2 regions of the Paenibacillus sp. CH40 genome follow, and region 2 is predicted to be linked to the other one. Evidence: predicted binding sites of a transcription regulator. Region 2 holds the regulator's gene; the other holds the start of a gene.
What was found. Region 2 encodes NrdR, which represses ribonucleotide reductase genes. Its sites were predicted from a motif close to AACACNATATATNGTGTT; they were not measured.
Positions count from the first base shown of each region.

Region 1: nrdI (class Ib ribonucleoside-diphosphate reductase assembly flavoprotein NrdI) is a predicted target of NrdR. The motif match lies at 9,572-9,589, and genes of this name have one in related genera.

Region 1 is NZ_JANAVQ010000002.1:443,142-458,222, forward strand. It holds gene NLX73_RS08465 (DUF1361 domain-containing protein) at 1-449, opposite strand, end outside; partial or broken gene NLX73_RS25210 (sugar phosphate isomerase/epimerase) at 763-1,117, opposite strand; gene NLX73_RS08475 (beta-mannosidase) at 1,263-3,815, opposite strand; gene NLX73_RS08480 (LacI family DNA-binding transcriptional regulator) at 4,021-5,088, opposite strand; gene NLX73_RS08485 (ABC transporter substrate-binding protein) at 5,369-7,060, shown strand; gene NLX73_RS08490 (MFS transporter) at 7,138-8,361, opposite strand; gene NLX73_RS08495 (GNAT family N-acetyltransferase) at 8,364-8,924, opposite strand; gene NLX73_RS08500 (DUF2500 domain-containing protein) at 8,985-9,347, opposite strand; gene nrdI (class Ib ribonucleoside-diphosphate reductase assembly flavoprotein NrdI) at 9,753-10,112, shown strand; gene nrdE (class 1b ribonucleoside-diphosphate reductase subunit alpha) at 10,099-12,183, shown strand; gene nrdF (class 1b ribonucleoside-diphosphate reductase subunit beta) at 12,400-13,365, shown strand; gene NLX73_RS08520 (GNAT family N-acetyltransferase) at 13,569-13,982, shown strand; gene NLX73_RS08525 (VOC family protein) at 14,075-14,500, opposite strand; gene NLX73_RS08530 (hypothetical protein) at 14,592-15,081, opposite strand, start outside.
Region 2 is NZ_JANAVQ010000002.1:623,548-638,628, reverse strand. It holds gene polA (DNA polymerase I) at 1-401, shown strand, start outside; gene mutM (DNA-formamidopyrimidine glycosylase) at 473-1,303, shown strand; gene NLX73_RS09430 (MntP/YtaF family protein) at 1,415-2,206, shown strand; gene coaE (dephospho-CoA kinase) at 2,218-2,814, shown strand; gene NLX73_RS09420 (lytic transglycosylase domain-containing protein) at 2,811-3,374, shown strand; gene NLX73_RS09415 (alpha/beta-type small acid-soluble spore protein) at 3,493-3,717, opposite strand; gene nrdR (transcriptional regulator NrdR) at 3,823-4,290, shown strand; tRNA gene NLX73_RS09405 (tRNA-Ala) at 4,420-4,495, shown strand; tRNA gene NLX73_RS09400 (tRNA-Lys) at 4,508-4,580, shown strand; gene NLX73_RS09395 (L-rhamnose mutarotase) at 4,781-4,948, shown strand; gene NLX73_RS09390 (cache domain-containing sensor histidine kinase) at 5,018-6,775, shown strand; gene NLX73_RS24940 (response regulator) at 6,780-8,333, shown strand; gene NLX73_RS09375 (ABC transporter substrate-binding protein) at 8,408-9,697, shown strand; gene bglB (beta-galactosidase BglB) at 9,954-11,054, shown strand; gene NLX73_RS09365 (MFS transporter) at 11,082-12,623, shown strand; gene NLX73_RS09360 (sugar phosphate isomerase/epimerase family protein) at 12,716-13,567, shown strand; gene NLX73_RS09355 (CD3324 family protein) at 13,894-14,160, shown strand; gene NLX73_RS09350 (GNAT family N-acetyltransferase) at 14,307-15,081, shown strand, end outside.

The sequences.
Region 1 (15,081 bases), 180 kb from region 2:
ACCAACTGTCGTACGGATTCGAGCGATACAAAACCCATTGCCAGGCCAAGTACGGCTACCAGCAGCATTCCCAGTACATGATTCCAAAAGTACGGATTGCCCCAGAAACGTTGCTCCCCGAGAAATGGATATCTGGCGAATACATGCAGCAAATCTGTGATCAAATAGGGTGTATTGGGATAAAAGAAAAGCCATGCCGCCCCCGTAACCCAGAGTAAAAATGTCCTCGTTCCCCGCCTCCACGAGCCGTACATTACATCAAGCAGTAACGTCAACAGCATAGGAATCCAGGCCAACATCATATTCCACCAAATAAAAAGATAAGGGCGGCCCCCTGAGGGCAGTCGCACGTTAATGATCCACAATGTACTGATTACGGAGCATAAGGCCAGTGCTAAAAAAACATAGAGTTTTAGTGGATAATTTAACGATCTTAAACGGGCATACATATGTGTCTTTCCCTCCTTGTAACCGTCCTGCCTTCCTGACGTTCCAATTTACACCTGTTCTGGACAGTGTACACCACAATGGCTTCAAGCTCAATGGAAGCGCTCTACCTCTGCATCAATGAACACAAAAAAACATCCGTTCTCCGGGAATGGACTTCATCCCCGAAAAATAGATGCTTACTGTGTTTTAGACTTCACTCACAGGTAAAGGCGTAGCTCCGGTAGTTTTAATATTCGGGCAGTATGAATTAGCGTAATATCGCTAACGGCATTATAAATTTCGTCACTAACCCCGTCCATTCGCCATCCGGCGTCCGGGATGCACAATTACCGCTTTTGCCCATAATGATGCCATATTCCACAGATTGCACCAGTAGCTCTATTACACGTTGTCGCTTGCTTTCATCGTCAAACCCGAGCAGAACGGAATTCGTGCCGTAATCCGGATCTGGTGTATGAGGAAATGTATTGTGCACACTCGATATGCCATTGTTCCCCGCTCAATCATAGGTTCAATCGTCGTTAGCATTTCCCGGGTAATGTTATAGTTCAGCTCCACCCTGCTAAAGCCCAACTGACGGATTTCCTCTACAAGTTCTCGGCCGACCGTATGCTTTTTTTATATTCCAACAGTTAGAGGCTAAATAAATAGATTTCTTACAAATGATCTGTTATCACTTAACTCCCAAGTTCTCTTTTGTTATGTATATTAACATTATGAAGACGCTCTACATATCATAAAATAAATTTATATTATAAAAAAAAAAGCTTATCCATCATCTACTTAAAGACGGATAAGCTTTTACTGTTTGTCTAACCTTGTATCCAATTGACCAACGAATGTACTGTCAATGTACCCGGCGCAGCTGTCACAAATGCTGATGAACCGTTGCGCATGACCAAGAATTCCACTGTCTTCGGAATACCAGGAGCTAGATCCAGATGGTTGTCGCTGAAAATACCTTCCTGCTCTGCCGATAGCCACACGTGCCTAGCAAGTACATCCGAACACAGCATGAATCTGCTGCCCCCGCTTCCCTGAATCTCTGTCACTTCAATTTTTGCCTGCGGTAAATCCATCTCTTTCGTGTCTGCAAAATAAATTTCACCAGAGGCCACCTGTTCACCATTCTGCGTTAGACGCGCGACCAGCATATGCTCCGCACGGTTCAGGCCACTCAGCCATTTGTCGATAGGCAGTATATGTACAATTCCTGCACCGCCTGCTGGTTGCTTTACCTTAACGTCCTCTTCATGAATTGCCTGGCTGCTACGGATATGCAAAAGCGTCAGCCGCAGCGTACCTGATATCGGCTCTAGTGTATCGTTGACTAGATGCAGGGCCTTATTCCCCTGTTCTGTATCGGTTGCACTCAACAACACATCAGCAAAGCTGCGCTTAGCCGTATATTGGAGCGCCTTCCAACGACCAAAATAGTCCATACTCGACCAGGAGGCAACGGGCCAGCAGTCATTCATTTGCCAGTATAATGTTCCCATGCAATAGGGCTTGTGACGACGATGCGCCTCTATAGCTGCTTTCATTGCTTCTGCCTGTAAAATTTGGCTCATGTGAAGAAAACATGTAAAATCCTTTGGCTCTCGCATGTACCGCTCCATATATTCTTTAATCAGACGATTGCCCGCATCGTTCTTCTGATGTGCCAGCATCACCTCAGATTCCAGCTCCAAATCCTTCTCTTCCGCATAAGTACGAACAGACTTGTATTCAGGAAAGGACTGAAAACCATATTCACTCATAAAACGGCCCACATGTACATAATAATTCTCAAACGGCTCAGACGCGTGCCATACACCCCAATAGTGAATATCACCTGCAGTTGAAGACCGATGGGCATGCTGGTTCCGATCTCTGGTCAGGTCAATCAGCGGGGAGGAGGGCCAATAGGCTGTCTGCGCAGACCAGGTGTGTACCGCCTCCGGTAGAATCCGATGAAAGAGTGTTTCATAATCATTCCATAGGCGTTCCCGTTGCTCAGGTGTGTAGTCCTTTTTCCAGCCCCAGCCTCCATTCTCTTCATAATGCGCCCATGCAGAATCGATCTCATTGTTGCCGCACCATAAGGCAATACAGGGATGATGACGCAGCCGCTTAATATTGTCCTCGGCTTCCTGTGCCACATTGTCCATAAAATCCTCATCCCCCGGGTACATACTGCAGGCGAACATAAAATCTTGCCACACGAGCAAACCGTATTCATCACAAAGCTCATAAAATATGTCTTGTTCATAAATACCGCCACCCCACACCCGCAGCATATTCATATTCGAGGCGGCTGCACTGGCAATTTCATACCGATATCGTTCCATCGTAACTTCAGTGATGAAGCTGTCATTCGGAATATGGTTAGCCCCTTTTGCAAACACAGGAATTCCGTTCAGCTCAAAATAAAAGCTCTCTCCTGCTGCATCCCGTTCACGTACAAGACGGATGGAACGCAGTCCCGTTTTCACTGATTTTTCCGCGATTACAGCTCCTTGTTCTTGCTCCACCAATTCGGCCACAAACGTATATAAATGCGGCTCCCCCAGTCCACGGCACCACCACAGCTTCGGCTTCTTCATCTCCAGCTCCAGCTCGACCGTCTGCTTCCCCTTCAGCAGCCGTACCGGCTTGGACCACACCTTCCCGTCAGCGGAAATACGCAACTCGGCATTTCTAATCTCATCTGCATTTTCGATCTCTACCACTGCCATGAGTTTAGCCCCTACCGAATTCACCTCGTCCTGTCGAATAAACAAGTCTCTCACGATCAGACCGGACCACGCCTCGATCCGGACCTCTCTCCAGATACCGCTCGTCACCAGCCTCGGTCCCCAGTCCCAACCATAGTGGTAGGGAGCCTTACGTGCGAAAACGCTTACTTTTTTGTCGGACAAACCACCTATCTCGGACTGATCATTGGGTGCAGGGAGTCCATAACCTAAGCTTTCCAGCTTGGGTACATCTTCAGCAATCGGAGAACGAAAACTGATTTCCAGCCGATTTTCCCCTTGCTGAACAATTGCCTTCACATCCTGTCTCCATACCCGAAACATATTATTGGCTGACAAGACATATTGGCCATTCACTTTTACATCCGCGTATGTGTCCAGACCTTCCAACACCAACTCTACACATTGACATTGAAGCTGATCTGCATTTATCTCAAAATGGGCTTCATATATCCAATCCTGCTTATCAATCCACTGTACCTCCACCTCGTTCATACCGATAAACGGATCAGGAATTTTGCCATGTCGTAAAAGATCAGTATGCACACAACCCGGCACTTTCGCGCTGAGCCACTCATCACTTTGTGCTTCCCTAAACCTCCAGCCATCCAACCCTATCACATTAACCATCGTCACAAGCCTCCTATAAGCATGATTGGGAACATCTGGATTCGTTAGTAACATAACAAAAATAACATTAAGCTAACAAAATAGTCAATTGTTTTTTAAAACAAATGACAAAATACAAAATAAAAGTCGCCCTCTGCCCCTAAACAGGCTAAAAGCGACCTCCTTCGTCTTCACGGTGTATGGTGTCATAACACGTATCTGGACATTAACTATATGTGATTGTGCTGATGGGACGCTCACGGTCATCATTTTCCCGACGGATCCGGGGTGCATGAACTTCCCGTACGAATAGCTCAGCATGTAGCAACTTTTTCTCGACAGGCGAGTTCGGGTTCGTTATGCGCCATAACAACTGGTCCACTGCACGCATTCCCAGCAATTCCTTATCCACTCTCACCGTGGCATAAATCGGCATTTGTTCATTCGTATCGTCAAACCCGGTCACTCCGCAACGCCTCGGAACGTCAATCCCCTTTTCTTTCAACACATCCACGACTTGCGCAGCAGTCACATCATTAGCACATACAAAAACCTCAGGCAGTTCGTCCTCGGACAACTTTTCCATTTCCTCAGCAAGCGCTTGCGCTCCCCTGTGAAGAAGAGCTTTAATCTGCCGCAATTCTACTCCGCTCATTTCCAGTGTGGAACGACATGCTTCCCAGCGTTCGTAGAAACTGTGAGCGTCATCAATATGACCCACAAACTGAAAGCGGGTATAGCCCCTACACAGCAAGTCCTTCATTAATTCACTCATGCATGTGCGATTATCTGTAAACACCGTATCACTTAAAAATGCAGAATCCCAATGATCTACCATGACGACCGGAATACCCATCCGATAAATGTTCAGCAACAATGAAGTTGAAATCGTCCCTACCGTGATAATTCCTTTAATCGACTCTGGATTCAGTAAAGAAAACATGTCTTCAGTCGAGGGCTCCGTTAACGTGATCATATCCATACCCTTACGGTTCAGACGCTCGGAAATCCCTTCAAATACAGGCCCCCAGTATCTGGATTCCCTGTTCTGGTACCTAATATTCGGAAATAACACTAGCACGGTACCCGACCATTCTCTGGTATCTGTGTCCCGAGGCTCTACCCCTGTGATTTTGGGATGACTGCGAAAATAGCCCATCTGGGCGGCAAGCTTGACCAGAACCGCCCTTGTCTCTTCACTTACACCGGGTTTGCCTGACAGTGCACGCGAAACAGCGAACTTTGAAACACCCGCCGCATCCGCAATTTCTTGCAACGTTACTTTTCCACGCATCTTCTCACCCAACCCTATTCGGAATCTTTTTCTACCTTAATCTTTCTAATACACGGGTGTACCTATAAACTGGTACCATCGTAGCATACTTTGTTTTAGATCATCAAATGATTGATTTGTACAAATCCACACCCTGCACCAAAATATGTTTGCTTAATAAAAAAACAAACCGCATAACAAGCAATTATAAATTACTTGACGTGAGGTTCTTTATTTCCTACAATTTACTATTGAAAGCACTTACATTGTGTGAATCATACTTATTAAGGGGGATTTGCAAATGTTCATGAACAGGTCGGTACGACAGAGCTCCATTCTACTCCTGTCTTTGCTGCTGCTCGTTACAACGGGCTGCGCGAATGGAACAGGAGGTAAGGCAGAAAAGGAAGATCCTAATGACACCAGTCCCATTACATTTACTTTCTTTGGCGGTGATTCCAGCTCTAACTGGAACAACATGAAGGATGCTGTCGGGCAGGAAATTATCAAGAAAACGGGTGTTACGCTAAATGCCGAACATGCTGTCAATGGCCGAGGCGAGGAAAAGTTTGCTTTAATGGCAGCGAGCGGAGAGTATCCAGATCTCGTGTACCCCAAATCAGACATTGGCAAGTTGGTCGATGCCGGAGCACTCATTGACTTAACAGATCTCATTGATAAATACGGCCCTAACATTAAGAAAGTGTATGGAGACTATTTTAATCGTATTAAATATAGTAGTGAAGATCCAGCCATTTACACGATCCCGACCAATTTGGGTGTGGATCACATCGCGTTTGATGCACAAGCTGGCTTCGAAATCCAGCATCAGGCACTTAAGAAGCTTGGATACCCTAAAATCCGCACCGTTCAAGATTTTGAAAAAGCACTTAAAGATTATGTCGCCAAATATCCTACCACTAATGGCCAGCCTACCATCCCCCTATCACTCGATGCCGAAGACTGGAAAATTCAAATTACGGTGACAAACCCGGCTGTTACTGCTACAGGTGGACCCGACGATGGCGAATATTATATTGATCCTAAAACACACAAAGCCATTCTTCACTACAAGCGCCCAGAGGAACGTGAATATTTCCGTTGGTTGAACCATATGTACAATGAAGGACTGTTGGATAAGGATACATTTGTGCAAAAAAGTGATCAGTACAAGTCCAAAATCGCCGCAGGCCGTGTCATCGGACTCATTGATCAGGAATGGAACTATCAAGATGCCGAAAATGCGCTCAAGGCAGCAGGTAAGGATGAATTCACTTACGCCCATTTTCCTGTCACTTTAAATGAGAAATACGAGGACCATTCCCTCCAGCCCATTGGCTTCGATACTGCATCCGGGATCGGAATTACAACCTCATGCGAAAATCCGGTGCGGGCTATCAAGTTTCTGGATTTTCTGGCCTCCGACGAAGGACAAATTTTACGTAATTGGGGAATTGAAGGCCAGCATTACAACGTAGAGAACGGCAAACGAGTCATTCCGGCGGATGTGCAACAACGTAAAAACACTGATAACGCTTCTTTTAGCAGAGAGTCAGGAATCGGTTTGTACTGGATATGGGGGCCACATTATGGCGATAGCGTGAAGGACCCTTCTGGCAACTATTACACAACCAATTATCCGGAGATGATTACCGAAAATTATAGTCAAGCCGAAAAAGAGTCCCTTCAGGCATACAAAGCCCAGACGTGGAAAGACCTGTTTCCGAACGAAAAGGATTTTCCGGTAAAAGAGTGGGGTGCTGCCTACAACATGCCTGTTCCGACCGATACGAATTACAATGTTATTTATCAAAAGTCGCAGGACATTGTACGCAAACGGATTCCTGAGGCTGTACTCGCCAAGCCAGATCAATTCGACGCTGTGTATGACCGCATGCTCCAAGAGCTGGACCAGGCAGGTGTTCCAAAGGCTGAAGAAATCTATACTGGCCTAATCCAAAATCGGCTGAAACTGTGGTACGGTGAAAAATAAGGTTTGCTTGCTTTTTAATGAAATATTTATAGGGCTGACAGACCATGCTGTTCAGCCCTTCTACATTAACTTTTACATTAAATATTCTGTTTGGTTTCTTTTTCTTTCCAAGAATTACTTTTCCCTGAAACACGATAGACGTAAAACAATAAAATGATTGGAATCAACGCAATCCCGCCACACATCACCCAAGATATTTGAATAGGTGTTTGATCGGAAGACAAATCCGTAAAATTACGACTGATGATCCCTGTCACGATTAAACCTACGCACATGCCTAATTGTGAAATCGCAGAATCCAGAGATAGTAGTGTAGAACGATACTCATTAGAGATTCTTTTGTTCAGAAAAATTTGTTTGGCAACCGGGTACATGCCGCGTCCAATTTCATAGATCAAAAAGGTAAGCAATACAGGATAAAATGTGTTGAACGCACCAGCTAAAATGAGCCAGACCCCTATCATGCCGCAAGCATACACGAGTATATGTACATCACTGTATCGTGCGCCTAGCTTTCGAACCAGGTAACTTCCCAAAGTCATACATAGTGAATACCCTGCCTTGATAAACCCCATAATCCAAATTCCTTGTTCGGAAAGGCCAACCAGACGTGGCTGTTGAAATGTATTCCCCGCTGAGTTCGAAAAGCTGATAAATAAACCAATCATAAACACAATCCAGATAGACTTATTTTCAAAACCAATACGCACACTTTCTCCGATAATCGTTTTAATGCGAGTAGTAGACGTCTTTCGATGAGCAACATTCTCCTCATCCATATAAAAGGAGCATAGAAAAATGCATACAATAATAGATAAAATGCTAGCCGCCCATGGAAGTGAATAGTTAAAAGTTGCGAGGAAGGCCCCCAACAGACCACAAATAAATCCCGAGATGTACTGTATACTGTTAGAGGTTGTAAAAAGAACTTCCACGGGCTTATCACTGTTTTCCACAACCCAGGATTCTAACGAACCTGATTGTAAACATATAGCCAGCCCCCCAAAGACTTGCGCAAACACAAGTACCCAGATATGATCTGTCCAAACGAACAATACACTGTAGACTAAAAAACAGCAAAGTCCCAAAATAACAGAAATTATTCTTCCATACTTGTCTGCAATAGCCCCTGTGGGTATCTCAAACAAAAAAATACTTACAAAGAATACAACCAGTAAGAAGTTCGCACTCTGCAAAGAAAGTCCTTTAGCTAATAGAAATAGGATGAGCGTAGTCCCCGTGATTTCACTCATAAAAAATTGAAGGAAGCTGACGGAGTAAAATAGCTTATGAGGTTGCACTCTCAGGATTCCGTCGCTTGCTCTGCAGCCTCATATTCACTTCGCAAAATCCCCATCTGAATAATGTCATAGTATTGCCCTTCCCTGAATAGCTTTTCCCGTAGCCGCCCTTCTTCCTTGAAGCCGCAGGCCAGATAGCAACGGTGTGCACGTTCATTAAACGCATAGACCTCCAACTCCAGCCGATGCAGGTTCAGTGTATGAAATGCGAATTTTTGTAATAGTCGGATCGCTTCCCGTCCGTAACCTTTGCCCAGATCACCGTCACGCCCGATCACAACACCAAGGGTGGCGTGCCGATTCACCCAGTTGATTTTGAATAAGTCCAGTTGTCCGATATAGTCCAGTGTGTCTTTATGCGCAATGACAAAACCTTTGATCTCGGGGTTGCCGTCAATCATCATCTGTACAAAGGATTCGCTATTCACCTGTGAATGCGGGTAGATAAACACGTCGCTTAAACCACGTGTGATTTCCGGGTCATTGACCCATTTTCGGATATCTGGTATATCTTCTTGACGGTATTCTCTCAATACAATTCGTTTTCCAATGATATGCGGCATCGTAATCTTCCCTCCAAATTATGTGTTTGTTTTGGCAATACTAACTCCCCGCCAACACCTTTATGCTTCCATTACTCTTACAAACTCCAGAAAACGTGTACCTTTATAATGAAGCTCCCCACGATCTCCGATCACAATCATACCAAAGTCCGTATCCTTCACCTCCAGCTCCACACGTTCACCCCCATCAAACTCAAAGGTGATATAATAATATGTCGAAGCTGAAAAATCGCCTGATCCCCCACGCACTCTCGTCCGTTTATCCACAACCTTACATGAACGTTGTACCCGTTCGGCTGCTTGATTGGACAGGCCCGCTCCTATCGTTTTGACAATTCCCATAATGATTACAAAAGCAATAAGTCCAAATACGATAAAAAAGATCATATTAAACGATTGAAATTCCATAAAATCACTTCCCATTCGCTTCATCCTTTCTACAGTAAAATGTAAATTTTCCATTCTATTGCCCATTGACAAATCGTACATCTTCACCCTCAAAAACTCCAATACTTTTTTAACATACTTATGAAAAAAAAGTTCTTTCGCTCTTTTCCGCACCCCGCTTGGACTTATACCCGATCTGGGTCCTCTGATCCCTTCTAGACCGATTGACAAAACTATATATAGATATAAAATAGAGAATGTACTCTAAATATAGTGTAAAAAACGTATTTATGCCCGATATCTTGAAGATACAGGTATGAAAATACATGTAAATATAGAGTCAAAATCTTAAATGGCGCAGCCAGCAAGGGATTCCATCTATAATAGATCCCAGGCAATGCGTTTTCTTTTTTCGTTAATTGTTTAAGGAGGTTGCATACCATGCTGATTGCATATGATTCGAAGACCGGCAATGTAAAAAGATTTATAAACAAGCTCAAGCTTCCAGCGGTTCAGATCGAGGAGCAAATGACTATAGAAGAACCTTACGTACTTATTACATATACAACTGGGTTTGGGCAGATACCTGAGAGGGTGTCTTCCTTTTTAAAAAAGAATGCTCAAAACCTTGTTGGTGTAGCTGCAAGCGGCAACCGTAACTGGGGTGAGAAATTTGCCAAAAGTGCGGATTTGATTGCCGATCATTATAATGTCCCCGTGATTAGTAAATTTGAATTATCTGGAACGTTCGGAGATGTAGAGCGTTTTAAACAGGAGGTGAGCCGAGTTGCGGCATATTGAATTGAACAACATGTTGATGAAACGCGATACAGACGGCTTTTTCCAATTGGAAAAAGACCAAGAGGCTGTAGCAGAGTTTATGAAGGAAGTTCAGGAACGGAGTTTGAAGTTTGCTGACACAGCCGCTCAAGTGCTGTATATGATTGAGAATGATTATTACGAAAATTTCTATAACAGCTACACGGCTGACGAAATTAATGATATTTTCCATATCACTCATAGCTATAATTTTAAATTTCCTTCCTATATGGCAGCATCCAAGTTTTACACCGACTATGCAATGAAGAGTAACGACCGGAAAGTCTATCTGGAACATTACCCTGACCGGGTTGCTGCTGTCGCGCTGCATTTAGGACGCGGTAACGCTGATACGGCACGCCTGTTGTCCCGCTCGATGATGGAGCAACGCCTCCAACCAGCAACACCAACCTTCCTGAATGCAGGCAAAAGCCGCCGTGGGGAATTGGTATCCTGCTTCCTGCTCGAAATGGACGACTCCCTGAACTCAATCAACTATGTGCTGAACACCTGCATGCAGTTGTCCAAAATCGGGGGCGGTGTTGCGGTCAACCTGTCGAAACTGCGGGCACGCGGCGAAGCGATTAAAGGCGTAGAAGGCGCAGCAAAAGGCATTATGCCTGTGCTGAAGCTGATGGAAGACGGTTTCTCCTATGCGGATCAAATGGGGCAACGTAAGGGCTCTGGGGCAGCCTATTACAACATTTTCGGATGGGACGTGCTTGAGTTCCTGGATAGCAAAAAGATCAATGCTGACGAAAGAGTACGTCTCAAGACACTTTCTATTGGATTGCTGGTGCCAAACCGCTTTTACAAGCTGGCTCAAGATAATGAACCGCTGCATGTATTTGCTCCTTACAGTGTGTTCAAAGCCTATGGAACGCATCTGGACGACATGGATTTGGATGAAATGTACGATACGTTGCTCGCTGACGATCGGGTGAAGAAAAAAATAGCGATGAGCGCACGTGACATGCTGACGAAAATTGCCATGATTCAGTTGGAGTCTGGTTATCCATATATCATGAACAAAAGTAACGCGAACCAGGCACATGCTCTTAAAAACGTGGGTCAAGTCAAGATGTCGAACCTATGCACGGAAATCTTCCAGTTGCAGGAAACTTCCGAAATTACAGATTATGGCCAACAGGATACCATCCGCCGGGACGTGAGCTGTAATCTAGCTTCTCTGAACATTGTAAATGTGATGGAACATGGCAAAATCCGCGAATCCGTTCACGAGGGTATGATTGCTCTCACCTCGGTCAGCGATATGACCCAAGTAGCTAATGCACCGGGTGTTGCGAAAGCAAACCGTGAAATGCACTCCGTCGGACTGGGTGTTATGAATCTGCACGGCTATCTTGCCAAGAACAAAATTGCGTATGAAAGCAATGAAGCGAAGGACTTTGTCCGTACCTTCTTCATGACGATGAACTATCATTCCATCGAAAAAAGTATGGAAATCGCGAAAGCAGCTGGACAAAGCTTTTATGGATTTGAGGAATCGGATTATGCGACAGGCGTATATTTTGACCGATACCTGAACACAGATTATCGTCCAATAACTGCACGTGTACAAGAGTTGTTCAAAGACATTTATGTTCCGACTTCAGCGGACTGGGACAAATTAAAAGCAGATGTGATGAAAAATGGTCTGTACCACGCCTATCGTATGGCGATTGCGCCGACTGCTAGCATTTCGTACATTCAAAATGCAACATCCAGCGTCATGCCGATTGTTGAGCAGATTGAAACCCGTACCTATGCCAATTCGACGACCTACTATCCAATGCCTTATTTGCAAAAGGATAACGTGTTCTTCTATAAATCTGCTTATCAAATGGACCAGTTCAAAGTGCTTGATCTGATTGCAGAAATCCAGCCGCACGTGGACCAAGGAATTTCGACCGTGCTTCATGTGAACAGTGACGTGACTACGCGTCAGTTAGCACGTTGCTATCTGTACGCTGCACACAAAGGACTTAAATCGTTATACTACACACGCACCAAAAAGCTGTCTGTGGAAGAGTGCCTCACCTGCTCCATCTAAAGTATAAGATAACAAGCTGTAGTATAAAAATTAGATTTTGAATAGATATAGATGCTTTGCATTAGAAGCTGTATCCAGCGTGTGGTTCAGACCTTTACGGGACTGGACAGACCCTCGCGGATACAGCTTCCGTATGTCAAGCATACGATGATTCGCCTGCACTATTTCAATGTGTGTTTCCAGGGAATCTCGCAAGCTGAAGGGAGAATGCTAACAATGACAGGTATACAAGCTGTAAACTGGAATCGCTCGGACGATGATTTCACACTGATGTTCTGGAACCAGAACATTATGCAATTTTGGACGGATGATGAAATCCCGTTGTCTGACGATAAAATGTCCTGGGTAACCCTCAGTGATATCGAAAAAGAAGCCTACATGAAGGTGCTGGGCGGATTGACGCTACTGGATACCATTCAAGGCGGCGTGGGTATGCCGCAAATTATGGAGCATGTGGACGGACTGCAACGCAAAGCCGTACTAAGCTTTATGGCGATGATGGAACAAATTCATGCCAAGTCGTACAGTAGCATTTTTACAACGCTAGCTTCCACGGAAGAGATTGACGGTGTATTCCGCTGGGTGGAAGAAAATCCACATCTCCAAACCAAGGCAGAAACCATTCGTCAGTATTATATGAATATCCACACACCGAAAGACCTGTATCTCGCGATGGCAGCGTCGGTGCTGTTAGAAAGCTATTTATTTTATAGCGGCTTCTTCTACCCTCTTTATCTGGCGGGCCAGGGCAAGTTAACATGCAGTGGAGAAATTATCGATTTGATCCTACGGGACGAAAGTATTCACGGTGTGTACGTAGGTGTACTGGCACAGGAGATTTATACAGAATTGGATGAGGAAGAACAACGTGATCTTTACCAGACGCTGGTAGGCTTGTTGCGCTACTTGCACAATAACGAGGAACAATACACCGAGCAAATTTACACTCCTATTGGACTCGTAGACGATGTCAAAGTCTTTTTGCGCTACAACGCCAACAAGGCCATGATGAACTTGGGCTTTGATCCACTGTTTGAAGAAGAGGAAGTTAATCCCATTGTATTCAACGGCATCAGCACTCACACTAAGCAGCATGATTTCTTTTCTAAAAAAGGAAACGGCTATGTGCGGGCGATGAATGTAGAGCCGCTGACAGATGATGATTTTAATTTTGGCGTATAAGATATCCGTATTTTATCCTATTTTATTTAATGAATACAAAAGCCCATTCCGCATGTTGGAGGGCTTTTTTGTCGTTCATTGTAAACCTGCACTGATAGATGGTTGCTCTATAAAGCTAGCTTTGCTTGAAAAACAGCCAAGATATAGAATACTATATGCCCATATTTAATTTTAAAAAGGGCAGCTTAAAGGAGCGATAGCTATTGAAGCCATTTGAATATACGAGCACACTTCCACGTAAAAAAGATTTCTTTTCACTCTATGAAACCACAGGTTGGAACAGCAATGGAATCTATACTCCGGAAATACTCTACCGTGCGATTTGTAATAGCTGGTATGTGATTACTGTCTATGAGAACGATCATTTAGTTGGGTTTGGTCGTATTCTTTCAGATGGAGTCTACCAAACTTTCATTTGTGATTTAATTGTTCATCCTGATTATCAAAACAAGGGGATGGGACGAGTGATTTTAACTCAGCTTCTCAAAAAGTGTAAATCAAGCGGAATCAGGTGGGTCCAGTTATCGAGTGCAAAAGATAAGCGGAGCTTCTATAAAAAATTTGGTTTTCAAGAAAGACCTGCTGACGCACCAGGGATGCAGCTATTCTTTGAATAATACTAACGTTATGCCAAACCTCTAGAACGAGGGCATTCATGCAAAAAACGGCCAGATCGCTAAAGTAGCGGAATCGAGCCGTTTTCCATTTCTTAAGACCGAGCCTCTGTGAACATTTGAAAGGTGACACCAAACTTGTCTGTTACATTCCCATAAGCTGGACTAAAATGGGTTTCCTGCAAAGGCATTCCCACCTGTCCTCCTTGCTGTAGAGCATCAAACATTTTTTGAGCTTGCTCCACACTATCGGTTGTAATACAGATGCTCACCTGATTCCCACTGCTAAACGGTGATCCGGGAAAGGTATCAGAAAACATGAGCTCTGTCTCACCCACTTTAAGGGTAGCATGTCCCACACGTTCCTTGACCTCTGCGGGAATGGGAAAATCGGGGTTTTCCGGCATTTCCCCAAAGGTTTGAATAAAAAGCAGTTGAGCATCCAATGCCTCTTTATAAAATTCGATTGCTTCTTTTGCATTTCCATCCATCGTGATGTAAGGAATCAAACGTTTCGACATCTTCAACACAGCTCCTTTAATTCGAGGTGATTAACCCAGCATTTCTCCTGTATTATATACAAAACTTGTCAAGAAAAACAAATCTGTATGCTTAGCTTTCATGCACCTGAACGCCAAGCTGCTTTAGCTCCTTTATCGCTTCCGTAACGTTACGCTGTGGATGAAGCGCAGAGATCATCTGTGCAGTGATCGGAACGCCGTTGAAAATCTGGCTTACCACTCCTAGAGAAATCGGCAACTCATAGTAACTTTCAGCCCAATCCTGATATTCCTCCGGTGTAACTATAATTTTCCCCAGCAAAAAGGATGAGCCATCGTCATATCCCTCAGGAAAGTTCGTGTTGCCCATACTCCACTCCTTATCTCCCGCTTCCCTCCACATACAAAAGGTAACGTCCTCCTTCTCCAGTGCTTCATCTTCCAAAAGCTCCATCATATCATCAGGCACACCGTCGTACATGCCCGGCCAGACCTCATATTCGTCTCTCGCATGAGGACTTACAGGGGATTCGTGGTCAAAACCCTTCAATAGCACACCTCCACGCGTCCATAGCATATGAATCGTATCTCCAGCGCCGTTG
Region 2 (15,081 bases):
AAGGCGTTCGCCGTTACATGGATGATATTGTGAAGGATGCGAAGCGGGACGGCTACGTAAAAACGCTGTTGGAACGCAGACGCTATTTGCCGGAGATTAACGCCAGCAATTTCAACCTGCGTTCATTCGCTGAGCGTACAGCGATGAATACGCCGATTCAAGGTACCGCAGCCGATATTATCAAGTTGGCGATGGTACAGATGGATGAGGCCTTACGTGAACGTAAACTTCGCAGCAGAATGCTGCTCCAAGTACATGATGAGCTTGTGTTCGAGGTTCCGCCTGAGGAAATGGAAACGATGAAAGAGCTTGTCCCGGCTACCATGGAGGCCGCATTAAAGCTGGCTGTGCCGCTCAAAGCCGAAGTAAGCTATGGCAGCAATTGGTATGAGGCCAAGTAATATATTTCAATGAGTAGATAGTCCCAATTTGACGCTGCTTCCGTTATAATATAGGGTGAGGTGAAGACATCATGCCGGAATTACCGGAAGTAGAAACAATTAAACGAACGCTAAACGAGCTTATCGTTGATAAACATATAGATCATGTCACCGTTAATTTGCCGCGGATCATTCAACGGCCCGATGATATCCACGCTTTTGCGATGGAATTGGCCGATCACCGGATTACAGGGGTTGAGAGACGCGGAAAGTTTCTGCGGATTTTGCTGGACGGGCTGGTGCTGGTCTCCCATCTTCGAATGGAAGGGCGATATGGATTGTATTCGCAACATGATCCTGTGGAAAAGCATACCCATGTCATCTTTCATTTTAAAGATGGTACGGAGCTGCGTTATCAGGATGTGCGCCAGTTTGGCACAATGCACTTATTTCCGGCAGGGCAGGATTTGCTGGAAAAGCCGCTGAACAAGCTCGGTTTGGAACCGATGGACGAGGCCTTTACACCCGAAATGCTACGTGTTGCTGTTGGAACTCGTTCGACTTCGATCAAGGCAGCGCTGTTAAACCAGTCATATGTGGTGGGCATCGGGAATATTTATGTAGATGAATCGTTGTTTAAGGCGGGGATTCATCCAGCACAGCCAGCCAAAAGCCTAACGGATAGCCAATTTCATGTCTTGCATGAAGCTATTGTCTCCACGCTGGGTGCGTCGATTCAGGTTGGAGGCTCGTCCATTAAATCGTTCGTTAATGGACAGGGTAAAACGGGCGACTTCCAGCATCAATTGCAAATCTATGGACGTAACGCGAAGCCTTGCGTTAACTGTGGCACATTGATCGAAAAATCTGTCGTAGCCGGACGTGGCACACATCATTGTCCGGTCTGCCAGCCTCTGCGCTAAACAGGCACAGTCACCCCAAGCCCATCCCTCTCATATATTGTTCCAAGTACCAATACTGCGGAGGGTTTCGGTTGTTATAAGGCCCTGCCTTCGCAATGGGAGGGAATTGGAGTGGCTAATCATTGGGGAGCCCTGCTGTTACTGGCATTTGCGCTAAGTTTGGACAGTTTCGGAGTCGGTGTTACATATGGTCTGCGCAAAATGAAAATTCCACTGTTGTCGATTGCTATCATCTCCGTATGTTCAGGTTTGGTGATCGGCATATCCATGCAATTGGGCGCATTACTATCTCATGTTCTGTCTCCTGTATATACGACCGTTTTCGGCGCTGTCATCCTGATCTGTATCGGCTGTTACTCTTTGATTCAAGCTCTGCACCGCAAAGAGGATTCGCCAGAGGATTCAGCGGAAGCCTCTCGGCGGCTGCTTCTTACAGAACAGACTGATCCAGTGAGCAGATCTGTTCTTGGAGAGAAGAAGAGTATAGAGGATGCTGATACAGAGTCTTTCCTTAGCTCAAGAAAAGATCTGTCGGCAGAAGCTTCTGTGGAGCAGCAGGAGCGAACGCTATTTTCTCTGGAGTTCCGCAAATGGGGACTTGTTATTCGGATTCTTCGAAGTCCGTCTGCTGCGGATATGGACCGTTCCGGCAGTATATCTGCTACCGAAGCGGTTTGGCTGGGCATTGCATTATCGGTCGATGCGTTCGGAGCGGGACTCGGGGCAGCTATGCTTGGTTTTCAGCCACTGTCTACTGCGCTGGCTATTACGTTATTCAGTGGAACATTTTTGATTGCAGGGATGAAGGCAGGCTTCTTTCTATCAGCATTTCGATTTATGAAGGCGCTGGGTGTATTGCCGGCATTATTACTGATTATGATGGGCATATTGAAGCTGTTATGAGGTGAAAGAGCATGAATATCGGATTAACCGGAGGTATTGCTACCGGAAAAAGCACCGTGTCGGCTCTTTTGGTCGCCAAAGGTGCGCTGCTGATCGACGCAGATGCCATTGCCCGGGAAGTCATGCTTCCGGGGCATCCGGTGCTGGCGGCGGTCATACAGCATTTTGGACTAGCTATAGTGAACAATGACGGAACCCTGCACCGCAAAAAACTGGGTGAGATTGTATTCGGAGACCCTGCCCAGCGGCAGGCGCTTAACGATATTACACATCCTGCTATTCGTAAGGAAATGCGTATGCGCATGGAAGCATATGAACGGGAACAGCCGGACAAGCTTGTTTTGGCAGATATCCCGTTACTGTACGAGTCCGGGCTGGAGAGCTTGTACGAGGAAATTATGGTTGTGTACGTACCACGTGATATTCAGCTCCAGCGTCTGATGCTCAGAGACGGTCTGACGGAGGAGCAAGCTGGACTTAGGCTGTCCGCACAAATGGATATTGAACAAAAGAAAAGCTTGGCCGATATCGTTATCGATAATAGCGGAACACAGACTGAGACGAAACGACAAATTGATCAATTTTGGCAGCGGAAGGGACTTGCATGAACATTTTGCGAAAGAAAAGAGTCCTGCTCACTTTGTTTGTCGGGTTTGTCCTGATCCTGTTCCTTAATTCAAATTGGATGTCCTGGTTCTATCCAATTCAATATAAGGATGAGATTCGGCAGTATTCACAAACGTATGAAGTGGACCCATTTTTGGTGGCGTCTATTATCCGTGTAGAAACCAATTTTAAAACCAGCAAGCAGTCGCATAAGGGTGCACTGGGCCTGATGCAGATTATGCCGAATACGGCAAATTGGATTATGGACAGTGCCCAGATTCAAAAGGTTCCGCTGGACAGTGTCAAGCATGAGCCTGGCACCAATATTGAGTTGGGAACCTGGTATTTGCATAACCTATCCATGAAGTTTCAGGATAATCCTGTAGCAATCGTAGCTGCTTACAATGCAGGGCCGGGTAAAGTTCAAGAGTGGCTGGATAAGGGAGTGTGGGATGGAAAAGAAGAGTCCATTAAGCAAATCCCTTTTGGTGAGACACGACATTATGTACAGCGGGTCATTTATTACTACAGGCAATACACGAAAATTTATAATGATTTTTAAATGGCAAGTTAATGACATGATGAGCCTTTTCGCTTTAAAATGAAAAAAGCGCAGGACAGGCTGTTTTTAGCAGCCCATCCATACACTTTATCTTGTTATTTCTGCATTATTACCGCGATTATTGGTATTGACCTGCCAATTGTTGTTCGGCGATCGTTACGAGGCGTTTTGTGATGTAGCCCCCGATCGAACCGTTCTCATAGGAAGTCATGTTACCTTGGTATCCATCTTGAGGAATGCTGATACCCAGCTCTTGAGCGATTTCATATTTCATTTGCTCCAGAGCGCCGGAGGATCTGCTGACTACCAGATTGTTGGAGTTGCCATTGTTTCCTTGTGCCATTGTTGTTCACCTCCTCGCGATGTGGTAAACATATTATGATCCGTTTCAACAAAATTATTACTAAAAATCTTCGGGAATTTATTGGAAAAAGAAAGTGGTGAGATTATGAAGTGTCCGTATTGTGCCTACAATGGCACGAAAGTGTTGGATTCGCGACCTGCGAATGATAACAAGTCCATCCGTCGTCGCCGTGAATGTGAACAGTGTGCCAGGCGTTTTACCACCTTTGAAATGGTGGAGGAAACCCCGCTCATGGTCATCAAAAAAGACGGTAGCCGTGAAGAGTTTAGTCGTGATAAAATGCTGCGCGGTCTCATTCGGGCCTGCGAGAAGCGCCCAGTATCCGTCGAGCAACTGGATATGATCGTATCCCAGGTAGAGAACGCTATCCGCAACACAGCAGCCACAGAAGTGGATAGCCAGCAGATCGGTGAGCTGGTCATGGAACAGCTTTACCCAGTGGATGAAGTCGCCTACGTACGTTTTGCGTCCGTCTATCGTCAGTTTAAAGACATCAATATGTTTATGAAGGAACTGAAAACACTGTTATCTAAAGATACAGCCAGCGACTGATCGCTGACTGTATCTTTTCTGGGCCATGGAGGGAGAAAATTATATTTTTTTTATAAAAGTATTGACACAGGGTTAGAAATTTTATATGATATAGAAGTCGCTTGAAACAGTTGATTCACTTACATATTTGGGGCCTTAGCTCAGCTGGGAGAGCGCATCGCTGGCAGCGATGAGGTCAGGGGTTCGATCCCCCTAGGCTCCACCATAATTTTATTGTGGACTCTTAGCTCAGTTGGTAGAGCAGTTGACTCTTAATCAATTGGTCCAGGGTTCGAGTCCCTGAGAGTCCATCCTTTAGAAAAACGGCAGAAATGCCGTTTTTTTGTCGTTGATTAGTATGGTTTATAGAATTTTATGGAAGGTTCAGACTCGAAATCTGTTAGCTACATGCATTTCTTGAATGAAGAGTAGTTCAATGAAAACAATATTTTAGTGAATTGCGTCATAGGGCATCTATCGTATTTTAGTGTAATTTAGATAAATAAGAAAGATAAACAAATTCATCCTGAAAACTGCAAAAGACAAAATTGATTTTAAAGTCTGGAGCGCTACAGATATTTGCCAAAAATGGTGGACTTATATGAAGCCTTTAATGGAGACCAATCCTGATGACAGTCCTGTGTCAAGAAATTTAAAGGAAGTATTTTATTTGGAATAATAAATATTAAAGAAAATGTCTAAATCCGAATTTGTATCATTCCCGAACTGAGGGAGCTGTTTCATGTTCATGAAGAAGATATGGTTTTACTTTGCGAATTTATATATAAATTCAAAGCTAAACGTAAAGCTTTTCTTAACGATTACATTGATTATGCTGACAACACTAGTATTTGTATTAGGAGGCCTTCAATATGCATTTTCCCTCTATGATGAACAAATCTATGCAAAATCCTCACAAGTGCTGATGATGTCGTCCAACAATGTAGAAGATAAGCTTGAAAGAGTAGAAGAAGTTAGTTATAACATAGCAGTCGATCCGTATATTCAAAAAAATTTATTAGATCTTCAAGGAAATGTAAAAGGTTATGATTTCTATCGTCTTGAACAGAAAATTGGAGATGATTTGGAGAAATATGTGGATCCGGCAAATTACGTTCATTCCATTTATCTGTACGATTCAGCAGGTAGGGAGTTTGTGGCTGGGGATAGTAGCGATCCAATAAAGAATAAAGATAGGGAACTTGCTCTTAGTCAGGCGGATAAGGATGAGGGTAAAAACCATTGGATGGAGCTGGAAGGATATAATGGGGATTTAATTTCTGTTCGCCTTATCCAGTCTTATGAGAACTTAAACTTTGAAACCATTGGCAAACTGCTTATTCGTGTTGATTTAGACAAGATTGTAAGCGGTTTACCAAAACCTCATGGAAAAATAGCAGGAAATATTGTGATTACAAAAGAAGATGAGGTTTTTTATTCGGAAAAAGGAATAGATGATTTTAAAGAATATTATTTCAATGCAAAAAATGACCAAGGATATAGTATTGAATACATTAATGGGGAAAGAACCTTTGTCAGCCATATTACAACCGATTTTAAAGACTGGACATATTGGAGCATCATTCCCTTTAACATGATGTTTTCCAAGATTACTGCTGCGAAATATACCTTGGTACTGGTTTTTATGTTAATGTTTGTTTTTCTTATTTCCCTTGGTTTTAAATTTTTAAGAAAGTTTACGAATCCCATTCAAGAATTAGCATCTACCATGCAGGAAGTCCAAAAGGGGAACTTTCACGCAGTAAATTTATTAAATCCTTCTATGATTAATGAAGGAGAGATAGGGATTCTTTATAGGAATTTTATAACAATGATCCAAAGAATTGATGAGTTGATCCAGGAGAACTTTTCTAAGCAGTTGCTGATAAAGGAAACTGAATTTAAAGCACTTCAGGCTCAGATAAACCCACACTTTTTATACAATACACTGGAATCTGTTAATTGGTTGGCTAAAACAAATAAACAGAAGCAAATTTCAAGCATGGTAGAAGCCCTTGGTCATCTTATGAGATACTCCATAAATTTTAACCGGGATATTATCACTTTCGAAGAAGAACTTGAGATTTTAAAAAGCTATTTAACAATCCAAAAATACCGGTTTGACGACCGGATTGATTTTCAGATGGACTTTCCCTCCCATGTTGCAAAATATAAGATTCCAAAGTTAATATTGCAGCCGCTTCTGGAGAATTCGTTCAAGCATGCAGTTGAGCCTTCCATCTATTTGTCAGTTATTAAATTGCATGTTTATCAGGAAGAGGACAAGCTATTTATTCGGATAGAAGATAACGGGCCTGGCATAGATCCTCTGATACTTCAAAAAGTAAAAGAAGGCAAAATAAATCCTATAGGTACTGGAATAGGATTGAATAATATCGATGATAGGATCAAGCTTTATGCTGGCGAACAGTATGGTTTAAGAATTGAAAATCTTTCGGGAAAAGGGACCGCAATTACGGTAGTTTTACCTGTTCAAACGGGGTGATAGAATGTCATATAAAGTATTATTGGTAGATGACGAAAGAATTATTGTCGAAGGTATTTCCAGTGTGGTCGATTGGGCAGCATTGGATACGGAGCTTGTAGCAACGGCGAGAAATGGGATTGATGCGTACGAGAAAATTGTTGAACTAAAACCTGATATTGTTATCAGTGATATTAAAATGCCTGGTATGGACGGACTTAGTCTTATCTCAAAGGCGCATGAAAAATATCCTTCTATAAAATTCATCCTATTGTCCGGATACAGTGAGTTTGAATACGCGAGAACCGCCATGCACTATGATGTTAAAAATTATTTGTTAAAGCCATGTAATGAGGATAAAATTACAGCTGCACTTAACGATACCGTTAATGAATTAAATGAAAAAAAGGTTCATGAAACCTTTATTAATGAAACGTGGGAAAAATATCAAAACGCTCAACCTTATATCAAAGCACATTTGCTAACCGAATTCTTAACGAGTAAAAACTACTTAGATAATGATTTATCATTCTATGAGCGGCTTTTTGATTTTGAAATAAATAATCAGCAGTTAAGAATCGTTCTTTTTATGATGGAAGGTTATTTTTCTTATGAACATTTGTTTGCCATCAAAAATATTGGAGCTGAGATCCTCGACTCTGTCTTGGTAACTACCAATATTGGTGAATATGCACTGTTCCTTATCAAGGATGATCATGACTCGGAAAAATTACATCAACAAATTAAACAAATAAGAAAGACCATTTATCAATATTTCAAAAGAGATACCACTGTTGCCATAAGTGAAGGGAACTATTTCCGAAACGCTAGGAACTTGTACCTTGAGGCAATGGAGTGTTTGAAGCATCGTTTTTATTTGGGGGAAGGAAGCATTATAACGAGAAAAGATATTTTACCGGCAAATACAACCGTCCCCAATGATTTTATTATCGATGAGCAGCAACTTGTTCTAAAAATCAAATCCGGGCATATCCAGGATGTATGTCAAGAAATAACCAGCTTTTTTGAAAAAATGACAGATTTACGGCTAGGGATTGATTCGACAAAATCCTTTTATATACAGCTCTATATTGCAATTGTGCAGACGGTAGATACAGATCGCATGCTAGGTTACCTCATGGGAACATCTGCACTGTTAGAGATGGAAACTGTCCAGCAGATGAAAGATTATATCGAAGCAATAGCCAGCAAAATGACCAATGAGTACTATAATCGTCTCAAGTCAAAACAGTCTTCCGTAATTAGTAGAGTAATAGAAATTTTAATCGAGAATCTAGGTAATCCTGATTTATCATTAAAAATGGTAGCCAATGATATTCTATATATGAATCCAGATTATCTGGGAAAACTGTTCAAACAGGAAACGGGCCAGAGATTCTCAACCTATCTTACTAAATTAAGAATTGAAAAGGCAGTGGAGTACATTTCAAAAATGGACGATGTGAAGGTGGGCACGTTGGCCAAAATAATCGGTTTTGGTGACAACCCCCAATACTTTAGTCAGGTTTTCAAAAAATATACTGGTTATACACCTTCTGAATACCGAAAAGGTACATGAATCCACCGCTTGTTTTGCCAGCTAAGAGCTAACAACGAATAATATAGGCTCACTCGCAAAAGGGAGGCTAAAGCTTGAAAAAGTTTGGCTTGTTATTATTTGCTTTTATAATGTTCCTTTCAGTCGCTGCTTGCAATTTAAACAATATAGGAAATAATCAAGAAGAAAGTGAAAAAGTAACCCTGCGCGTGGCATGGTGGGGTGACCAATCCAGACATGAATATACGTTGAAAGTTATTCAAATGTATGAGAAAGAAAATCCAAATGTAAAAATTGTAGAGGAATATGCCAACTGGGAGGATTATTGGAAGAGGCTTGCTCCAATGGCTGCCGCTAGCCAATTACCAGATGTGATTCAAATGGATAGAGCCTACCTGTTTCAATATGGTGAAAAAGGTCGACTGGATGATTTAACTCCGTATATAAAAAATGGGACGATTGATATTCGATCCATTGATGAAAACGTCATTTCCGGTGGAAGGATTACAGATAAATTATATGGCTTTACACTTGGATCGAACGTTCTTTCTGTTATTACAAATGATAATCTGTTAAAAGAAGCTGGTATTAAAATTGAAGATGAAAATTGGTCTTGGGATGACTTCGAAAAAGTAGCAATCGAGGTCAAAAATGCTACAGACGTATACGGTACAAATGGAATGTACCCTGCCGATGTATTTTTCCCTTACTATTTAAGAACACAAGGTTCGCGTCTTTATAATGAAAAGGGTACAGGCCTTGGTTATACGGACGATCAATTATTCATTGATTACTTTAAAAGGCAGCTTAGGTTAGTTGATGCAAAGGCCTTCCCTACTCCAGAAGTTCAAGCACATGTAGCAGGAATTCATGATGAATTTATCGTAACAGGAAATGCAGCAATGAGTTGGAACTGGTCCAATCAATATTCAGGATTTGCCGAATCGGCTAAAGCACCCTTATCAATCAAACTGCCTCCTGAGTACGGGAACGAAACTGCTTTATTTTTAAGACCGAGTATGTTCTTTTCAATCCCTAAGAGTTCAAAACAAAAAGAACAAGCGGCTAAGTTCATTAATTTCTTTGTAAATAATATGGAAGCCAATAAGTTGATCAAAGGTGATCGAGGTGTCCCCGTATCTTCAAAGGTGATCAAAGGAATCAAGCCAGAATTATCCGAAGTTGAAACCAAAATTTTTGATTATGTTGAAAAAGTGTCTCAAAATGTACACACCACGGATCCGATTGATCCACTGGGCCATTCGGAAATAATGAAAGCGCTTGATAATATATCCGAACAGATTTTATTTAAGAAAATTACTTCGGAAGATGGAGCGAGGTCCTTTAGAAAACAAGCTGAAAGGATTTTAGGAAAAAATAAGTAATCATAACACCTTCAAGAGAATTCGTCCGTATCGTCAGATATGGAAATAACCTTGGAGGTGTTTTTGCGTTGCAACCAGAGTGAGTTTCCCCGTGGGCATAACAATGAAAGCACTCAGTCTCTTGAAACAAGTATGTTTTTTAAACGTAATCCACTGTTTTTTTTATAGTTTCAAGAAAGCACTTTCAATACAATAACAGTATAAGTGTAAGCGATGACAAATGAAGATAAAGAGATCATTATTTGGAGGGATTGTTGTGTTGCAGGTAAAAGCTTTCGAAAAGAAAGAGGTCATTGATCGTATTCATTTATTAATGAATAATCTCACACAAATCAAAGACCAAAGCGGTGAATTTTTACTCAATTTTGACGGGTTAATTGTGGATGATAAAAGCTGGAATATTTGGAACTGGCCTCAGGGTGTAGGGTTATATGGAATCTATAAATATTGGAAATTAACTGATGACCCAAGAGCTTTGGATATTATCAATGAATGGTTCAATGCAAAGATCCAAGAAGGTGCACCGCCGAAAAACGTCAATACGATGGCGCCGCTATTAACATTGGCATTTTTATATGAAGATACCGGAAACCAGACATACCTGCCCTATTTGGAGGATTGGGCTGAATGGGTAATGCATGATATGCCTCGTACAAAAGAAGATGGGTTACAACATATGACCTATGGACCGGAGAATAAAAATCAGCTATGGGACGATACCTTAATGATGACTGTGTTGCCTTTGGCGAAAATCGGTAAGCTGCTAAACAAACCTGAATACCTGCAAGAAGCCAAAAAGCAGTTTCTAATTCATATCAAATATTTAACGGACAAAAAGACAGGCTTATGGTTCCATGGCTGGACATTCGAAGAAAACCATAATTATGCCGAAGCGCTTTGGGCAAGAGGAAATTGCTGGATTACCATTGCGATTCCCGAGATTATTGAGATATTGGAATTGGAAAAGGGGGATTTTCTTCGTGAATTCCTAATTGATACATTGAACAGGCAAATTGAAGCTCTTGCCAACTATCAGGATGCAAGCGGATTATGGCATACACTAATTAATGATCAGACCTCTTATTTGGAAGCCTCAGCTTCAGCTGGATTTGCATATGGAATTTTAAAATCCATTCATAAGCGGTATATCGACCAGGACTATAAAGAAGTCGCCCACAAGGCTATTTGCGGAATTATTAATGAAATTAATAAAGAAGGAGCATTGCAAAGGGTATCTGTAGGAACAGGTATGGGAGATACTTTAGAATTTTACAAGGAAATCAGACAGACTACCATGCCTTATGGACAATCGCTGGCTGTGCTTTGTCTATCCGAATATCTTCATACTTATATCTAATACAACCCCAAAATGGAGGAGAGTAAAGTGGTTAGACAACCCAAATTTATTAATTATTTGTCCTATGGGTTAGGTGATTTCTTAGGGGCAGGCGCGTTTGCATTGACAGCAGCATGGTTGCTTTTCTTCTTAACAACTTTTTGTGGCCTAACTGCCATTCAAGCAGGTTCTATTTTCGCTATTGCTCGGATTGTTGATGCGATTGCAGCGCCAACTATGGGATATATTACAGATAATTTTCATAAAACAAAACTTGGCCGTCGCTTTGGAAGACGAAAATTCTTTATATTAGCCGCCATTCCACTTGTACTTGTCTATGCCGCCATTTGGGTTTCCGGTTTTTCTTACTGGTATTACTTATTAACCTATATTTTGTTTGAAATTGTATACTCCATGATTTTAATTCCTTATGATACACTTGCCGCTGAAATGAGTAACGATTATAAAGTGCGTTCGAAGTTTACAGGTGCAAGAATGTTTGTTGCTCAGGCTTCAGCTGTATTCGCTGCATTTATTCCTGGCCGTCTTGTGGAAGCATTGGGTAAGGATGATCCTCTTACATTCCTGTACTCAGGTATTATTTTCACTGTCATATTTGTAGTGGTATTGTCACTGCTTTACAGAAATACATGGGAACGTCCTCTTGAAGAAATACCTGAAGAGGAAGTGATTGGTAATAGAACTTTTTTACAAAATGTTCATAAGATCTATGCGGATTTATTCTCGACTTTACGAGTAAAAACATTCCGTCACCATCTGGGTATGTATTTGGGTGGATATTTAAGTCAGGATGTATTCAACGCCGTATTTACATATTTTGTTGTTTTTGCTCTCCTGCAAAATGCCGTTGCCGCATCCAACTTATTAACCTTTATGTATGTCATGCAGCTTTTTGGCGTATGGATTGCTCTTACCTTAACGATTAAATTGAATCCTGCTCCGGCGTTTAGAACTGCAATTTCTCTCTTTATCGCAGGAGTTATTGGATTTATTGTATTAAAGGTCACTGGAACGCTAAATAACACTGTTTTACTATTTGCTATGATTGGAATTTGCGGGTTGGGACGCGGTGGTTTGAACTACATCCCATGGAACAACTACGCATTTATTCCAGACGTAGATGAAGCTTTAACTGGTCAAAGACGTGAAGGTGTGTTCGCCGGTGTAATGAGTTTGATCAGAAAAGGGACTCAGGCGCTAGCAGTCTTTTTAGTAGGTGTTGCATTGCAAGAAGCAGGCTTTGTATCCGGGCAAGCATCACAACCGGATTCAGCTGTAACAGCTATTATTTCTATCTTGCTGTTTGGTACGCTCTTCTTTTTGGTGGGAGGTTTGATTATCTCCTATCGTTACAAATTAACTAAAGAAAATCATGTCGTTTTGATGGATGAAATTAAACGCTTGAAAAATGGCGGCTCTAAAAAAGAGGTTACATCGGAAGCCCGACAAGTTTTTGAACAATTAACAGGTTGGGAATATGAAAAAACTTGGGGAAATAACCCTGTGGGGTATGAAAATCTTAAAAAATATAAAGATAATCATGAAACCAAACATGAAGTAATGGTATAAGTGTGAAGCTGGTTTAATTGAATTGATCGAGTCAATAAAGCAGGTCATTGGATTTTGATACGGCTTTTTGAAATCTAAAATGGAGGACGGCTATGAATGCAAATTTAGGAATTCGGGCACACGATATTGAAAACGTTTCTTTACAAGAAGCAGTGAATATCATATCAAGTAAAAGTCTAACATCCGTTCAGTTAGCCGTAAGTAAATCACTACATGAAGTGAATACAAAATTAGGAAGTTTTAGTCCTGGCATTGCTCACTATATAAGTAGTATTTTTCGGGAAAAAGATGTGCAAATAGCGGTTTTAGGTTGCTACATCAATATGATCCACCCTGACCCAAGTCAAAGAAGAAAAGAATTGGATCGATTCAAGGAGCATATCCGGTTTGCACGTGATTTTGGCTGCAGCATTGTTGGAACCGAGACGGGAAATGTAAACCCGGAGATTGTCTATACCGAAGAGAATTTTACTGAGAAGCCTTTTTTGGATGTAGTGGAAAATGTCAGAGAACTTGTAGCGGAAGCAGAAAAGTTCGGTGTAATCGTAGGAATTGAGGGGGGAATTAATCATCCTATTCATACACCGGAGCGAATGAGAAGATTGCTGGATAGTGTTCCGTCTAATAATCTTCAAGTTATCTTTGACCCGGCTAACTTTATTTCCCTAAATAATTATCAAAACCAGGAATCTGTTTTCCAAGAAGCATTTGATCTTTTTGGAGACAGAATCGTGATTATACATGCAAAGGATTTCATTATTGAGGATAATGCGATAAAGTTTGTGCCTGTTGGAAAAGGGATATTAAACTATAATTTTCTACTGAAATTATTAAAAGATAAGAAACCTTATATAAATATTCTATTAGAAGAAACAAAGGAACAGGATATCGACAAGAGCGTTGCTTTTATAAATGGGTTATATGCTTCTTTCCATGTTGACTGAACGTCACTGCAAGTAGCACTAGCAACCCATTGTTCGCGAGTGTAACTTTGATCGTTGTTTCATCGCAGTTCGCATTTTACAATAATATGAGTTGAGTTCCTAATCATTGAACTGGACTAAGTGAAAACCAATATGATGTCAAAAAGGAGGGGGAACGATGTATCGTATCATTGATTTCGTACTCAATCTGCTCCATGCAAAGCCTGCGGAATAAACAAGGCGAAGCTTGGTATGGAGCGAATATATTTCGCCTGTAAGGATTAGTTATTGGCAGACGCAGGCTTTGCCCTTAAAATGTAAAATTTATTTTAAGGAGCGAGCCCTACATGAATTATTTGAAGGCAACTGACCTACTTCCTGATGATTTGCTTAAGGAAGTTCAGCGGTATATACAAGGAGAACTCATTTATATTCCAAGTCGTCCAAGTGAGCGTCGGAGATGGGGAGAAAGCTCAGGCGCAGCCCTTTATTATCTCATTCGGAACGAAGAGATACGTGCAAGATTCAGCGAGAGGGTGCCCATTGACGAACTCTCAGAACAATACGGACTGTCTGTAGACCGCATTAAGAAAATCGTATATTCAAAAAAATAAAAAATGTGCCCGCAGAGATGATCTGTGGGTTTTTGTTGTCCTCTTATAAGTATAACGTTACAAACATTTGATAAAAGAACTTGGCATATATCTGAACTTCCAGAATCTTTACAATAAGGTCATTGCAGAAGAGCAGGAGGTAAATAATGAAGTATACTCAGAAAAAATTCGAAACGCATGACTTTTTAAGGATTAGAGATTTTTTGAAACACTCCCTCAAAAGTAGTCCCAACCTCAAAAATTGGTTTATAGATCGATGGAATTTTTGTAGATATTGGGGACAAATCATGCACAATACATTTGAAATGTGGCCTGAGACTGTTGGGATTTGGGAGGATGAGCATAAAGAAATTGTTGCTGTTGTTCACCCGGAAGGAGAAGGTAACATAGGTGAAGCCTATTTCCAGCTTGCAGATCGAGATTTTTCAAATGAATTTCTAAATGAATTAATAGATTATGCTGAAATAAAATTAGCTTTACACAATGAGGGAGTAACCACTTTAGATTTAATCGTAAACGAGGAGGGAGAACAACTTAAGGAGCTTTTGAAAAAAAGAAGTTATATCTTGCAGGATGGGAAAGAAACGACGTCCTATATGAATGTACCCCATGATGTAAAGGTAGAATTACCAAAAGGGTTTAGAATTTCGGATGCGAATGAAGTGGGGGATTTTGAAAAAGGGTTTGCTCATGGAAGAGCATTTGGGTATTACAAGGGCGATTATCCGGATCATAATGTCGCTGAACGATGTTATATATCATTGAGAAAAGCCCCTGATTATATACCGGAATTGGATGTAGTCATCCTGGATCAAAACAATGAAGTTGCTTCTTTCACTACTCTCTGGTACGACGAGCTAAATAAAATAGGAATACTGGAGCCGGTAGGTACGATACCTAAGTATAGAAAAATGGGGCTTG